2 regions of the Cupriavidus sp. OTU4054 genome follow, and region 2 is predicted to be linked to the other one. Evidence: predicted binding sites of a transcription regulator. Region 2 holds the regulator's gene; the other holds the start of a gene.

Region 1 (7,681 bases), on a different contig from region 2:
CGCGACTTCTATCTGGTCGTGCACGCCGATATGCGACGGCAGACCGCGATCCGCGCGGTGATGGACTTTATCGCGGACGTGTTCGCGCGAGAGTTTCCGGGTTAGGAAACCCGGCCCAGGGCCCAGCAACGTGCGCAGAGAAACTGATGCGGAAAATGAAAAAGGGGTTAGCTTGCGCTAACCCCTTCTCAAATACTGGTGGCGAATCAGGGACTCGAACCCCGGACCTGCGGATTATGATTCCGTCGCTCTAACCGACTGAGCTAATTCGCCGACGAAGACCGCAATTATACCTACGGTTTCGGGGCTGTCAACACCCTTTTCTCAAATCAGTCGTGGGCGTAGATATCGACGTCCTTGGTCTCCCGGATGAACAGCGCGCCGATCACGAACGTCATCGCGGCGATGATGATCGGGTACCAGAGGCCGTAGTAGATGTTGCCGTTCTGGGCCACCAGCGCGAACGAGATCGTCGGCAGCAGGCCGCCGAACCAGCCGTTGCCGATATGGTAGGGCAGCGACATCGACGTGTAGCGGATGCGGGTCGGGAACATTTCCACCAGCATCGCCGCGATCGGGCCGTACACCATCGTCACGTAGATCACCAGGATCACCAGCAGCACGAGCACCATGATCGTGTTCATCTGCGCGGGATCGGCCTTGGTCGGGTAACCGGCGGCGGCCATCGAGTCGGCGACTTCCTTCTTGAACGCGGCGATCTGCTTCTTGCTGGCGTCGTCGAAGCTGTGGCCGCCCACGACGCTGGCGTCGAACGCCTTGATCTCCTTGTCGCCGATCTTCACCGTCGCGACCGTGCCGGCCGGGGCCTGCACCACGTCATAGCTGGCCGAGGCTTGCGCCAGCGTACGCTTGACGATATCGCACGAACTGCGGAAGTCGATCTCGCGGGCGATCGGGCTGCCCTGGAACGAGCAGGTCTTCGGGTCGGCCGACACGACGATCTGCGCGGTCTGCTGCGCGCGCTCGAGCGCCGGGTTGGCGTAGTGCGTCAGGCCCTTGAAGATCGGGAAGTACGTCAGCACGGCCAGCGCGCAGCCCGTCATGATGATCCACTTGCGCCCGATCTTGTCCGACAGCGAGCCGAAGAAGATGAAGAACGGCGTGCCGATGACGAGCGCGCCCGCGATCAGCAGGTTGGCGGTCTTCGCATCGACCTTCAGCACCTGCGTCAGGAAGAACAGCGAGTAGAACTGGCCCGAGTACCAGACCACGGCCTGGCCGGCGGTCAGGCCGATCAGTGCCAGGATCACGATCTTCAGGTTGCGCCACTGGCCGAACGATTCGGTCAGCGGTGCCTTGGAGGTCTTGCCCTCGGCCTTCATGCGCTGGAACGCCGGCGACTCGCTCATCGACAGGCGGATGTACACCGACATGGCCAGCAGCAGGATCGAGAGCAGGAACGGGATACGCCAGCCCCAGACTTCGAAGTTCGGGCCCGTGATCTCGCGGCACAGCAGAATCACGATCAGCGACAGGAACAGGCCCAGCGTCGCCGTGGTCTGGATCCATGCCGTGTACGCGCCGCGCTTGCCGTGCGGCGCATGCTCGGCCACGTACGTGGCGGCACCGCCGTACTCGCCGCCGAGCGCGAGGCCCTGCAGCATGCGGAGCAGGATCAGGATGATCGGCGCGGCCCAGCCGATGGTCGCGTAGCTGGGCAGCAGGCCCACGATGAACGTGGACACGCCCATGATCAGGATGGTGACCAGGAATGTGTACTTGCGGCCGATCATGTCGCCGAGGCGGCCGAATACCAGGGCGCCAAACGGCCGTACGATAAAGCCGGCCGCAAACGCGAGGAGCGCGAAGATGAAGGCGGAAGTCGGATCGAGGCCCGCGAAGAACTGCTTCGCGATGACGGCGGCCAGCGAACCGTACAGATAGAAGTCATACCACTCGAACACCGTGCCGAGCGAGGAGGCCAGAATGACCTTTTTCTCCTCGCGCGTCATCGGCGCGCTGCTTGCGCTGCCCCCCGGCATCGCTACGTTCTGCCCGTTTGCCATGTTGTTGTCTCCTCTACGTTGGGATCTCCGGTCCCCTCCGCCCGGCGCAATGCGCGCGCGTGCGGACTCCCGCACCGAAGTTGAAATCGATTGTGGGAGGCGAAACTTACTGAGTTCTGACAGGAATCGACCGGAATGGTCGGGGTATACGCTAGCGATTCGCCACATTGCGGCGCGCGGCCGGCGCGCTGCGGTGCGGCGTTTCAGAGGGTCCTGAAGGTGATGTCGGGGCTGCCTGCCGCGCGTGGTATGACGCGTGCCACATCGTGCTATGCAGCATCCCGGGCGGATTTGCCCTGCCCGCCCGCCTCGGGCGCGACGGGGTGCGGATCGGTGCCGTGGGCATCGCCGGGCTCGGCGGTCCGGTCCGCGCGGTTCATGCGCCAGGCGTACAGCGCGGCCATCAGTACGTAAACGATCAGCGCGCCCTGCGCGCCCACCCAGAACGAGAACGGCCAGCCGAAGAAGGCAAAGCGCAGCTCGCGCGCATACCAGGCAACGACGAACGTGACCACGAACCAGATGGCGAGCAGGCTTGCGATCCAGCGCAGGTTGCGGCGCCACGCGCGGCGTTCGGCCGCGGTGGCGGGCGGAAACGCGCGTTTCATGCGATGCCGCCTCCGCCGGGCAGGCCCCCGAAGCCGGCGCCCGCGTCGTGGTCGGCGGGGCGGCGCAGCGTGATGCGGAAGCGCGCGCCCGCGCGGCGCGGTTCGGCCTGCCAGACATGGTCGCCGATCGACACCTCGCCGCCGTGTTGCTGGACGATCTCGCGCACGATCGCCAGGCCCAGCCCGCTGCCTTCGGTGTTCGTGCCCAGCACGCGGTAGAAGCGCTCCATCACGCGTTCCCTTTCGCCCGGTGGAATGCCGGGGCCCGTGTCCTCCACGTCGAGATAGACGAACGGTTCGAACGCATCGGCGCTCACGCGCACCGTGGCATGCCCTTCGGCCGGCGTATAGCGGATGGCGTTGTCGAGCAGGTTGTTGAGCATCTCCGTCAGCATGAGGCGGTTGCCGACGATCATCACGGGGTGATCGTCGGCCTCGAGCCCGAGGTCGATGCGCCGGGCCCATGCCTGCGGCAGCCAGTCCTTGACCACGTCGCGCGCGAGGGAGGCGAGGTCGAGCGGCGCCATGCCGCCGACGCCCGCGAGGTTCTCCATGCGCGCGAGCGACAGCAGCTGCGTGACCAGATGCGCGGTGCGTTCCGAGCTGCCGGCGATCTGCGCGAGCGAGCGGCGCAGTTCCTCGGGCGACTGCTCGCGCTGCGCGAGTTCGGCCTGCATGCGAAGTCCGGCGAGCGGTGTCTTCATCTGATGCGCGGCATCGGCGATAAAGCGCTTCTGCGTCTGCACCGACTGGTCGAGCCGCGCGAGCAGATCGTTGAACGACGCGACGAGCGGGGTGATCTCCTGCGGCGCCGCGCTCTCGTCGATCGGACTCGTGTCGCCGGGGTTGCGCGCGCGAATGCGCTGCTGGATGGCGGTAAGCGGCGCAAGGCCGCGCGTGAGGCCGAACCACACGAGCACCACCGCGAGCGGCAGGATCACGAACTGGGGCAGGATCACGCCCTTGATGATTTCGTTGGCGAGCCGCGCGCGCTTGTCCAGCGTCTCCGCCACCTGCACGAGCACGGGCTGCGTGCCGCTCGCATTCTTGAGGTCGACGTAGGTATAGGCCACGCGCACGTCGTTGCCGCCGACGTGGTCGTCGCGCAGCGAGACGAGTCCCGCATGGGCCTGGTCGTCCTCGGGCGGCAGCGGCAGGTCGTGGTCGCCGGCCACGTACTCGCCGCGCTTGCCGACCACCTGGTAGTAGATGTTGTCGGTCTCGTCGGCGCGCAGGATCTCGCGCGCGGAGAGCGGCAATTGCAGCGTGACGCGGCCATTGACCTCGCGTACCTGCTGCGACAACACGATGGCGCTTGCCTCGAGCGAGCGATCGAAGGGCCCGTTGGCGATCGACTTGGCGACGAGGTACGTCACCGCGATGCTCATCGGCCAGAGCAACAGCAGCGGCGCGAGCATCCAGTCGAGGATCTCGCCGAACAGCGAGCGCGGGGCAGGGTGGGCGGTGCTCTCTTCGAGATGGGGCAGGGCGTCGGCGAGCGCTTCGTCGGTGACGGCCGTATCGACAGCCTCGGCAGCAGTCTCCGCAGCGGTCTCGGCGGCAGGTCGGGACGCGCGTCGCAATGGCAACCACAACAGACTCATCGCGACGGATCTCCGGAGGATGGGTGCCGCGCGCTCAGCCGTGCGCGGCCATCGCGGGCTGGAATTTCTCGAGGCAGTAGCCGAGGCCGCGGACCGTGGCGATGCGGATGCCGCCCACCTCGATCTTCTTGCGCAGCCGGTGCACGTAGACCTCGATCGCGTTGTTGCTCACCTCTTCGCCCCATTCGCACAGATGGTCGACGAGCTGCTCCTTCGATACCAGCCGCCCGCTGCGCGTGAGCAGGATCTCCAGCAGGCCGATCTCGCGCGCGGACAGGTCGAGCAACTGCTCGTTGAGATAGGCGATGCGGCCCACCTGGTCGAATGCGAGCGGACCGTGCCGCATGAGGGTGGCGCCGCCGCCCGCGCCGCGGCGCACGAGCGCACGCACGCGCGCCTCCAGTTCCGAGAGCGCGAACGGCTTGGCCATATAGTCGTCGGCGCCGAGATCGAGGCCCTTGACGCGTTCATCGACGCTGTCCGCCGCGGTCAGGATCAGCACCGGCAGCATGGCCCCGCGCGCGCGCAGGCGCTTGAGCACCTCGAGCCCCGACATCCGGGGCAGGCCCAGATCGAGGATCAGCAGGTCGAAATGCTGGGTGGACAGCGCGGAATCGGCCTCCACGCCATGGCTGACGTGGTCGACGGCATAGCCGGACTGGCGCAGCGACCGGGTCAGGCCGTCTGCCAGAACATCGTCATCTTCGGCGATCAGAATGCGCATGATTTGTCTCCACCCTCGTGCCGGCATGCGGTGGGGCTTGCCAAGCATACTGTTTTTTTATACAGTATCCGACATTCCGCGCGCAGTGCCATTGGTGCGATGCGCAGGGGCCGAATACCGGGGCCGATCCCATCTATATATCGATATCTATCGGGGCGTGCGCCACATTCGGCCTATTTATACACCATTGACTGAAGGACGACCATGGACGACAAGAAGGCGGGCGCCGGCGTGAGCGCGGAGAAGCAAAAGGCGCTTGCTGCCGCGCTTTCGCAGATCGAGAAGCAGTTCGGCAAGGGCTCGATCATGCGGCTCGGCGACGGCGATGTCGAACAGGACATCCAGGTCGTCTCCACCGGCTCGCTGGGTCTGGACATCGCCCTCGGCGTTGGCGGCCTGCCGCGCGGCCGCGTGGTGGAAATCTACGGTCCGGAATCGTCGGGCAAGACCACGCTGACGCTGCAGGCCGTGGCCGAAATGCAGAAGACGGGCGGCACCTGCGCGTTTATCGACGCGGAGCATGCGCTGGACGTCAGCTATGCCAGCAAGCTTGGCGTGAACATCAACGACCTGCTGATCTCGCAGCCGGACACGGGCGAGCAGGCGCTGGAAATCGCCGACGCGCTGGTGCGCTCGGGCTCGATCGACATGATCGTGATCGACTCGGTCGCGGCACTGGTGCCGAAGGCCGAAATCGAAGGCGAAATGGGCGATTCGCTGCCGGGCCTGCAGGCCCGCCTGATGAGCCAGGCGCTGCGCAAGCTGACCGGCACGATCAAGCGCACGAACTGCCTCGTGATCTTCATCAACCAGATCCGTATGAAGATCGGCGTGATGTTCGGCTCGCCGGAAACGACCACGGGCGGTAACGCGCTCAAGTTCTACGCATCGGTGCGTCTCGATATCCGCCGGATCGGCTCGATCAAGAAGGGCGACGACGTGATCGGCAACGAGACCAAGGTCAAGGTCGTGAAGAACAAGGTATCGCCGCCGTTCCGCGAGGCCTTCTTCGATATCCTTTACGGCCAGGGCATTTCGCGTCAGGGCGAGATCATCGACCTCGGCGTGGACGCAAAGATCGTCGAGAAGTCGGGTGCGTGGTACAGCTACAACGGCGAGAAGATCGGCCAGGGCAAGGACAACGCGCGCGAATACCTGCGCGAGAATCCCGATATCGCCGAGGAAATCGAGAACAAGGTGCGCGCCGCGCTGGGTGTGGTGCCGACCAACCCCAACGTCACCAAGGCGGCCGCGACGGCTGACGCCGACAACTGATCGGTCGCAACGACTGACACGCGATTGCCCTCTCCCATGCTGGGGGAGGGCGCTTCATGATTACCCGCCCCCCGCTTTCCCTCAAGGCCCGCGCGATCGGCTATCTGTCGCGGCGCGAGCACAGCCGCGTGGAACTCGCGCGCAAGCTGGCCCCGCATGCCGAATCCCCCGAGGAAGTCGATGCCCTGCTCGACGCCCTCGAGCGCGAGAACTGGCTTTCCAATACCCGCTTTGTCGATAGCCTCGTGCACCGTCGCGCCAGCCGTTATGGCACGGCCCGCGTGCTGCAGGAAGCCAAGACCCACAAGCTCGGCAGCGACCAGCTCCAGGATCTGCAGGAGCGCCTGCGCGAGACCGAACTCGACCGCGCGCGCGAGGTCTGGCGCAAGCGCTTCGGTGAAGCGCCGGATTCCGCCGAAGCGCGTGCGAAGCAGATCCGCTTCATGATGGCGCGCGGCTTCTCGCGGGCCACGATCGGCAAGGTCATTCGCGGCGCGGAAGAGGGCTTCGAGGACCATCCGGACACGGATGACTGACGTCTGATGTGCGGCCGGGAACGCGCATGACGCCGTTGTATACCTGCGCGCACAGCAGGTGTATTCGCCCGCAATTTTGTCGTGGCGCACTGCAGCGCCAAAAACCACACCGACCCGCAAACCGTTGTCACAGTTGGGTTTCACGGCGATGAAGGTGCAACAATCGGCACCGGACAATGCGTTCGGCAGGATGTTCCCGGTGGGAGCGTCGCGGCATGTTAAACTCCTTGGGTTTTTTCGGCCCCCGGCGGCCGCGCGGCTTCAAGCCGCCAGCGCCATGGCCGTCTTGACCCCATAGCGCCGTAACGCCCCGATTCACGATCCTTGCCGGTCCCTGCATCCGTTCGCAGCATGCCCCTCTCCCCGCCCGTCAACCGCGCCCTGCGTCACCGTCGAGCCATCACGGCCGAGGCGTATCTGCGCGAGGATGGCCTGTGGGATATCGAGGCGCGGCTCACGGACACCAAGCCGCGGGACATCCCGCTGGCGGGCGGCGGTGTGCGGCCCGAGGGCGAACCGCTCCACGACCTGTGGCTGCGCGTGACGATCGACCTGCGCATGAACATCGTGGACGCCGAGGCCTGCTCGGACTGGGTGCCGTACCCGACCCACTGCGACACGATCGGGCCCGCTTACCGCAAGCTGATCGGCCTGAACCTGATGCGCGGCTTCCGCAAGTCCGTGCGCGAGCTGCTCGGCAGCGTGGAAGGCTGTACCCATCTGACCGAACTGGCCGGCGTGCTGCCGACCACGGCCATCCAGGCCTTTGCCGGCGACGTCTTCAAGACGCGCGACGACGGCGCGAACGATTCCAACCCCGAACCGCCTTACCAGCTTCACGGCTGCCACGCGCTGCATTTCGAAGGCGAGGTGGTTCGGCAGTTTTACCCGCGCTGGTATGGTTACC
Region 2 (7,681 bases):
AGGTCGGACATCACGGGACGCTTGTTCGGACGCTGTTCCAGGCTTCGGTTCAGCTGGGACAGCGCGATCACCGGACAATTCAGCTCCTTCGCGAGCCCCTTGAGCGAACGCGAGATTTCCGAGATTTCGGTCGCGCGGTTCTCGCCGCCGCCCGAGCCCGACATCAGCTGGAGGTAGTCGATGATGATCAGTCCCAGCTGGCCGCACTGGCGCGCCAGCCGGCGCGAGCGCGCGCGCAACTCCATCGGGTTCAGCGCGGGCGTCTCGTCGATAAACAGCTGCGCGTCGTTCATGCGCTGGATCGCATGGGTCAGGCGCGGCCAGTCCTCGTCCAGCAGACGGCCCGTACGCAGCCGGTGCTGGTCCAGGCGGCCCACGGAACCGAGCATACGCATGGCCAGCTGCGTGCCGGCCATTTCCATCGAGAACACCGCCACCGGCAGGCCCTGCTCCACCGCCACGTGCTCGCCGATATTCAGCGAGAACGCGGTCTTGCCCATCGAGGGGCGGCCGGCCACGATGATCAGGTCGCCCGCCTGCATGCCGCTGGTCATGCGGTCCAGGTCGATGAAGCCCGTCGGCACCCCCGTCACATCGGACGTGGAGTCGCGGTGATAGAGCTCGTCGATCCGCTCGACCACCTGCGTCAGCAGCGGCTGGATTTCCTGAAAGCCCTGCTGCCCGCGCGAGCCCTCTTCCGCGATCGCAAAGACCTTCGACTCGGCTTCGTCGAGCAGCTCGCGGACCTCGCGCCCCTTCGGCGCGAACGCGGCGGACGCGATATCGTCGGCCACGGTCACGAGCTTGCGCAGCACCGACCGCTCGCGCACGATCTCCGCATAGCGCCGGATATTCGCGGCGCTGGGCGTGTTCTGCGCCAGCGAATTCAGATAGGCCAGGCCGCCGACTTCCTCGGCCTTGCCGGCCACCTGGAGCATCTCGTAGACCGTAATCACGTCCGCGGGCTTGGTCGCGGAGATCAGGCGCGCGATGCTCTGGAAGATGACGCGATGGTCGAAACGGTAGAAGTCGGATTCCGACAGGAAGTCCGCGATGCGGTCCCATGCGGCGTTGTCCAGCAGCAGGCCACCGAGCACCGATTGTTCGGCCTCGATCGAATGCGGAGGAACCTTGAGACTGTCGAGTTGGGGGTCTGCGGCGGGCGCGTTCATGGGGTGGGATTATAGCGGGCGAGCCCCGGGCGGGACCGGGACGCGCAAAACAAAAAAGGCAGGGGCGTGGCCCCTGCCTTTTTCATCGATCGGCCACGCGCGGGGCGCGGCCGAAAGCGACTGCGATCAGACGTGCTCGCCGAGCACCGACACGGTCACGTCCACCACCACATCGGTGTGCAGCGCGACGGTAACGGGGTGGTCGCCCACGACCTTCAGCGGGCCGTTCGGCAGACGCACTTGCGCCTTCTCGACCTTGAAGCCCTGGGTGCCCAGTGCTTCGGCGATGTCGGCGTTGGTGACCGAACCGAACAGACGGCCGTCCACACCCGACTTCTGGGTCAGTTGAACGGTCAGGCCGTTCAGCTTTTCGCCTTCGGCTTGCGCGGCGGCCAGCTTCTCGGCAGCGGCCTTTTCCAGCTCGGCGCGCTTGGCTTCGAATTCACCGATCGCGGTCTCGGTGGCGCGGCGCGCCTTCTTCGACGGGATCAGGAAGTTACGAGCGTAACCGTCCTTGACGCGAACGATGTCACCGAGGTTGCCCAGGTTGATGACTTTTTCCAGCAGAATGACTTGCATCGTGTATTTCTCCTTGCGGTCCTGGGGACGATCAGTTCTTGTGCAGATCGGTGTACGGCATCAGCGCGAGGAAACGCGCGCGCTTGATGGCCGTGTCGAGCTGACGCTGATAGTGCGCCTTGGTACCGGTCAGACGAGCCGGCGTGATCTTGCCGTTGTCGCCGATGAAGTCCTTCAGCGTGTCCAGATCCTTGTAGTCGATCTGCTCCACACCTGCCACGGTGAAGCGGCAGAAGCGCTTGCGCTTGAACAGCGGGTTCTGTTGCTGGAAGCGCTTCTTGTTCTTGTTGTCACGTTTGACGAATGCCATGATTCAATCCTTTTCGAATGCACTCTCTTCGAATGCCGTACATCCAATGATGTGAAAGACCAGCGTCTTGCTGTTGCGGTGCTTGCGCGCCAGGAACCCTTCGCAGTCGAGCAGCGTACCGAGCGCCATGCGCTCCAGTTGCCTGCCCACCGGGCCGATTCCCATCGCGGCGATCGCGAACTCCACCTGCCGCGGCGTTGCCGCTTCCACGACCTCGCCGGCATGCTGCAGGATGCAGTTGACGACGGGGACGCCGGCTGGCGTGTAGCGCAGGACGTCGCGTTCGACGAGCGTCGCGGATAACCGGATCTGGTTCACCGCGCCCGCCCTTCCGCTGGCACCGCAGTCCGCACTCAGGCGGCCTGGCCTTCCGTGGTCGTTTGCGCGGCCTTGCGGGCTTCTTCGCGCTGCACTTCCTTCATCATCGGCGAAGGAGCGGTTTCAGCCTTCTTGGTCTGCACGATCAGGTGACGCAGCACGGCGTCGTTGAACTTGAAGGCGTGCTCGAGCTCGGCCAGGGTTTCCTTGCCGCATTCGATGTTCAGGCAAACGTAGTGAGCCTTGGCCAGCTTCTGGATCATGTAGGCCATCTGACGGCGGCCCCAGTCTTCCACGCGATGGATCTGGCCGTTTTGCGAAGTCACGAGCTGCTTGTAGCGCTCGATCATCGCCGGGACTTGTTCGCTCTGGTCCGGGTGGACGATAAAGACGATTTCGTAATGACGCATTGACGCTCCTTTTGGATGTAGCCACCCGGGCGTCACGTCCGGTGCGGCAAGGGTGGGTAGCCCGCGAGTATAGCCCGACCCTTGACATTCCTGCAAGGGCCACTTAATAAGCGGCCAGCCTCGCCTGGAGCCGCGCGGGATCGGCCCCAAGCGACGGATCGACGGCCAGCAGCAACATCAACAATACGCGCGCCTTGTACGGATTGTGGTCCAGCGCCGAGGGGAACCCGCCGACGACCGCCCGCGCCGAAGCCGGCAAAGCCACGTGCCCGGCACCCGTACGCGACGCGCGCACCACGGCCACCTCTTCCATGGCGGCGTCGGCCAGTGCGCCGCCGAGCACCTCGTGCACGGAGCCATTGCCGGCCGCGGCCACCACGATGCCACGCACGCCGGCCGCGACGAGCGCATCCACCATGAAGCGGCTCGGCGCCGCATAGCTCGCGACGATTTCCACGAGCGGCCAGTCCGACGGCACGGGCAGGTGCGCGACCGCCGGCAGCGGCGCGCGCGCGAAGCGGACATAGTCGTCCTGCACGAAGCCGAGCGGGCCGCAGGACGCGGAGACGAACGCGTTCACGGCCGAAGTGTGCGCCTTGGCCGCATCGCGCGCCGCATGGATCTGCTGATTGATCACCACGAGCACGCCCTTCCCGCGCGCGTCCGCATGCGCGGCCACGCGCACGGCATCGAGCAGGTTGAGCGGCCCATCGGCCGACAGCGACGTCGAGGGGCGCATCGCCGCGGTCAATACCACCGGCACCGGGCAGGGCTGCGTCAGATGCAGGAACATCGCCGTCTCTTCCAGCGTGTCCGTGCCGTGCGTGATGACGATGCCGGCCACGTCGGGCTGCGCCGACCAGTGCGCGATGCGCGCCGCGAGCGCCGACCACAGCGCGAACGTCATGTCCTTGCTGTCGATCTGCGCCACCTGCTCCGCCTCCACGCGCGCGACGCGCGCAAGCGTGGGGACGGCCTGCAGCAGCGTGCCCACGGGCACGGTGGCGGCCTGGTAATGCGCGCTGCTGCCGGGATTGCCCGAGGCGCCGGCGATGGTGCCGCCGGTAGCGAGGACGACGATGCGGGGAAGCGTATCGGACATGAGGGCGGAATCGCGTAGGGGAATCGAGGCCGCCGATTGTAGCGGGTGCGTGAACCCAACACTGCTGGCGTCATCCCGGAGGCGCGCGAAGATTGTGCTTGCACTTCACCCGATACTGTATAAAATCACAGCATACTGTTTAAACATACAGTGTCCAACGAAGAACACAGCGAAGAAGAAAGGACAAGGCAATCCGATGGCAACTCTGACTCCGCGGCAGCAGCAGATCTTCGACCTGATCCGCAATACGATTCGCGGCACCGGCTTTCCGCCGACGCGCGCCGAGATCGCAGCCGAGTTTGGCTTTTCGTCGCCCAATGCCGCGGAAGAACATCTGCGCGCGCTGGCACGCAAAGGGGTCATCGAGCTGACGCCCGGCGCGTCGCGCGGCATTCGCCTCAAGGTGGCACGTAGCGACTCGGAGATGTCCGATCAGTTTTCGCTGCCAATGTCCGGCGTGCTGCAACTGACCCTGCCGCTCGTAGGACGCGTGGCTGCAGGCAGCCCGATTCTCGCGGCCGAGCATATCGATCGGCAATATCAGGTGGACGCGTCGGTGTTCGACGAACGCCCCGATTATCTGCTGCGTGTGCGCGGCCTCAGCATGCGCGATGCCGGCATTCTCGATGGGGATCTGCTCGCCGTGAAGCGTGCGAGCGAAGCGGCCAACGGCAAGATTGTCGTGGCGCGATTAGGGGAAGACGTCACCGTGAAGCGCCTGCAGCGGCGTGGCGGCACCATCGAACTGATCGCCGAGAATCCCGATTACCCGAATATCGTGGTCGAGTCCGGCCGCGAAGAGTTTTCCCTCGAGGGCATTGCCGTGGGCCTGATCCGATCTTCCGGATTCTGACCGCAGCTTCAGCGCCCTCAGTCACAGCTGTATTTGCATCGTTGTTTTGCCCTGTCGCCCCGTTCTGCCGAACGATGGGCGCGGACCCTTGCTGTCTCAAAATCACGAGGTGTAGCCATGCCGCAAATCAATACCATCGCCGCTCGTCGCCCGGTCAAGCCGGTGCCGTTTCGGCAAACCAAGGGCGTTCGCGTCTATCAGGGCGCGCAGCGTCGCACGATGGTGGGTAGCATGGCGGCCATCTGCCGAATGCTCGAGCTGGACGACCTGCCAGCCAAGCTGGCGGCCTGAAACGCGATTTCGTGCGCTGCACTGCACAATTTTATTGTAAAAAATGCAGTTGCAGTCTCACAACGTGTAACTTAAGAAAACACTTAACACGGTGGTGGGTGTGATTTAATTCTCTGTAAGTGTGTTGCTAATGTGATGTTTAGGGCATCAAACCCAAGACGAAACCAGGCGCGCACATTCTCGCGCGGCTGCGCAGAACCGGACCTTGACGACCCCGCCGAGTGCCGGTTTTTTTTCGCCTCCGTACCGCGCGATGTCAGGTCATGCCCGTCATATTGCCCTGGAGGCGGTCCCGCAGCTTGCGCGAGAAGCGCAGCGCCTTGCTCAGGCCCATCGAGAAGCCGGGGTCGTAGTAATGAATCAGCAGCGACCGCCGCTGCCCGTCTTCCACATGCAGGTTCGCGTGCTTGAGCGCGAAGCCGTTGAACACATAGACGCTGCCCGGCTCCACGCTGATTCGCTCGCAGTTGCCGCGGCGCAGGTCGTGCAGCGTCAACTGCTTGCGAAACTCGAACGGCATGTTCCGATGGACGCCATGCCGGATCTTGCAGAACACGTTGTCGAGCGTGGACACGCGCTGCCGGGTCTTGCCGTACGTAACCAGGTCCCCGTTGAAGAACGAGTCCGGCGCGGCCAGTTGCAGGGGAACAAGCAATGTGAGCAGATGCGAGTCGAAATGGCGGCAGTGCCCGTCCCGGCTGTTGTCGCGGCTCACGCAGCGCAGTACGTGATGCGGGCGTTCTTCGATCGGCTTCTGGCTCATCTTGCGCGCGAACCGAAGCGTGGTCGCGCAGACCATCTCCTCCATCTGCCGGAACGCATCGACCTTGCGCAGTATCTCCGCCACCGAGCGCGGCTCCACGCGCGTCGGTTCGGGCCCAAACGACGCATCGATCGCGGCATTGATCTCACCCAACACGCTGGCCGGAATCACTTCCCGAAACGTTTTCAGCGATGCGTACTCCTCATACCCCATTGGTGTGTTCACGATATGTCTCGTTTGTTAGAGGGGGAAAACGCGTTTATTACAAATCTGAAATCTACGGAATCGTAGGTAAATGGGAATCCCTCCGTCGTAACGTTTGGTGTGCTGCCGCACATTGTTCGGAAACGACTGCCCTTATGCGCTGTAGGACCAAAGCCGATACCGCCCGGACCCGGGCAAGCGCGAGACTGTGGCTGTCGATAACGAACGGGAGACGCACCATGGCCGCAAACGTCCATGTGGTACCCACGGAACGCAATGGCTGGGCGGTAGAGGTAGAAGGCACGGACGGTGCGACCTCGCACTACCCGTCGCAGGAAGAGGCGATTGCCGCCGGCACCGAGAAAGCAAAGCTCGACAAGGTCGAGCTATTTATTCACGACAGGAATGGCAAGATCCGCGAGCGAAATTCGTTCGGCCATGATCCGCGAGACGTCAAGGGCTGACGGAACGCCTCGGGTCACGGCGACGATCTGCTCTTCGATCCGACGCGATGCAGAAACAAAAACAGCCGCTTAAATAAGCGGCTGTTTTTTTGCGGAATTCTTTTGGGGTGGCTGATGGGACGCGAACCCACGACGACACTAGCGACGACGCGGCGCGGTGCTGCCGTCGCGTCATCTGAGTTGGGCGTCGCTGCCGGGGGCGGTAGGGTCGTCGTTTGCTGATTGCGCGGGAGCCTCCTCAGCGTGTTCGGCGAGGCTGTCAGCCATCTCGCGATTCTCGCTTTCCCACAGGTTCTCAGATGTTTTCGACATGAACAGCCAGTCCACCAAGCGCCTTATCCACCCCATTCTACATCCCCAACATGTAATTTTTACGTGCTTACCGGATTTTTGCACAAAATCCGTGCGAACGTGATCCACATTGTTGGAGGGCGTTACCAATCCGCGCGCGTACTACGCGACAGTTGTCTGACCGGGGCATTCGCACCGTGGGAATACCACGGGAATTTAACCCTGGATGGATATGCACAAAGCAAAACAGCCACTTGAGTAAGTGGCTGTTTTTTAGAGAATTCTTTTGGGGTGGCTGATGGGACTCGAACCCACGACGACAGGAATCACAATCCGCCACCAATATCTCTAAGAATCAGCACCTTAGCTCAGTTCGTTGGAACATGAAGCTGCCTGCATGCCGCGTAGATGCGCGACCCGTTTGCAGATCTTCCAACGAAATAGATGTCCCAGCCCGCTCGCCCCGCCCACAATCAAGGCTGCTGTAGACTGGATATCCATACAGTGAAGTTCAGCCACCATGCCCCGCCTCTCCCCCGTTCCCCGCCCGCCCGCTCCACCGGGTGGCTATGAGCCCTCCCCGATCGATCCCGACTATGACCGGTACTACGTGCTGGACGCCGACGGCCGGCCGGTCCGGGTATTCGACTACAGGGAACACACGGCGTGGGTGTGCCATGAGGGGCGCGGGTGGGACATCCGGGACGACATCCCGAACTCAGAGGTGCGGGTCCGGACCTATTTTTCCGGTTGGGCGAGCCTGTGCGACGCCCAGCCGCCGATGTTCCGGACAGTGGTCGTTGGATTCGGTAGCAGTAAGTACTTCGAGACGCCGACGTGGGAAGAAGCGAAGGCTATGCACGCGCGGATGCTGGCCAAGGCGGCGCGCAAGGTGGCCGAGCGCGAAAAAGAACGGGCCGGCCA

The links. The regulator LexA, encoded in region 2, represses DNA repair genes until DNA is damaged. The targets are predictions, from matches to a motif close to ACTGTATNNNNATACAGT.
Region 1: the regulator LexA is predicted to act here: its motif matches at 5,012-5,029, upstream of recA (recombinase RecA).

The regions. Positions count from the first base shown of each region.
Region 1 is NZ_JASATF010000025.1:32,895-40,575, forward strand. It holds gene AAHB16_RS24990 (LysR family transcriptional regulator) at 1-105, shown strand, start outside; tRNA gene AAHB16_RS24995 (tRNA-Met) at 197-273, opposite strand; gene AAHB16_RS25000 (MFS transporter) at 330-2,027, opposite strand; gene AAHB16_RS25005 (DUF4212 domain-containing protein) at 2,297-2,635, opposite strand; gene AAHB16_RS25010 (sensor histidine kinase) at 2,632-4,239, opposite strand; gene AAHB16_RS25015 (response regulator) at 4,274-4,963, opposite strand; gene recA (recombinase RecA) at 5,168-6,238, shown strand; gene recX (recombination regulator RecX) at 6,295-6,774, shown strand; gene AAHB16_RS25030 (DUF2889 domain-containing protein) at 7,126-7,681, shown strand, end outside.
Region 2 is NZ_JASATF010000001.1:316,640-324,320, forward strand. It holds gene AAHB16_RS01460 (replicative DNA helicase) at 1-1,172, opposite strand, end outside; gene rplI (50S ribosomal protein L9) at 1,299-1,751, opposite strand; gene rpsR (30S ribosomal protein S18) at 1,783-2,061, opposite strand; gene priB (primosomal replication protein N) at 2,065-2,379, opposite strand; gene rpsF (30S ribosomal protein S6) at 2,415-2,789, opposite strand; gene AAHB16_RS01485 (asparaginase) at 2,893-3,891, opposite strand; gene lexA (transcriptional repressor LexA) at 4,088-4,744, shown strand; gene AAHB16_RS01495 (hypothetical protein) at 4,862-5,035, shown strand; gene AAHB16_RS01500 (hypothetical protein) at 5,292-6,023, opposite strand; gene AAHB16_RS01505 (DUF2188 domain-containing protein) at 6,242-6,466, shown strand; gene AAHB16_RS01510 (hypothetical protein) at 6,638-6,796, opposite strand; gene AAHB16_RS01515 (hypothetical protein) at 7,278-7,681, shown strand, end outside.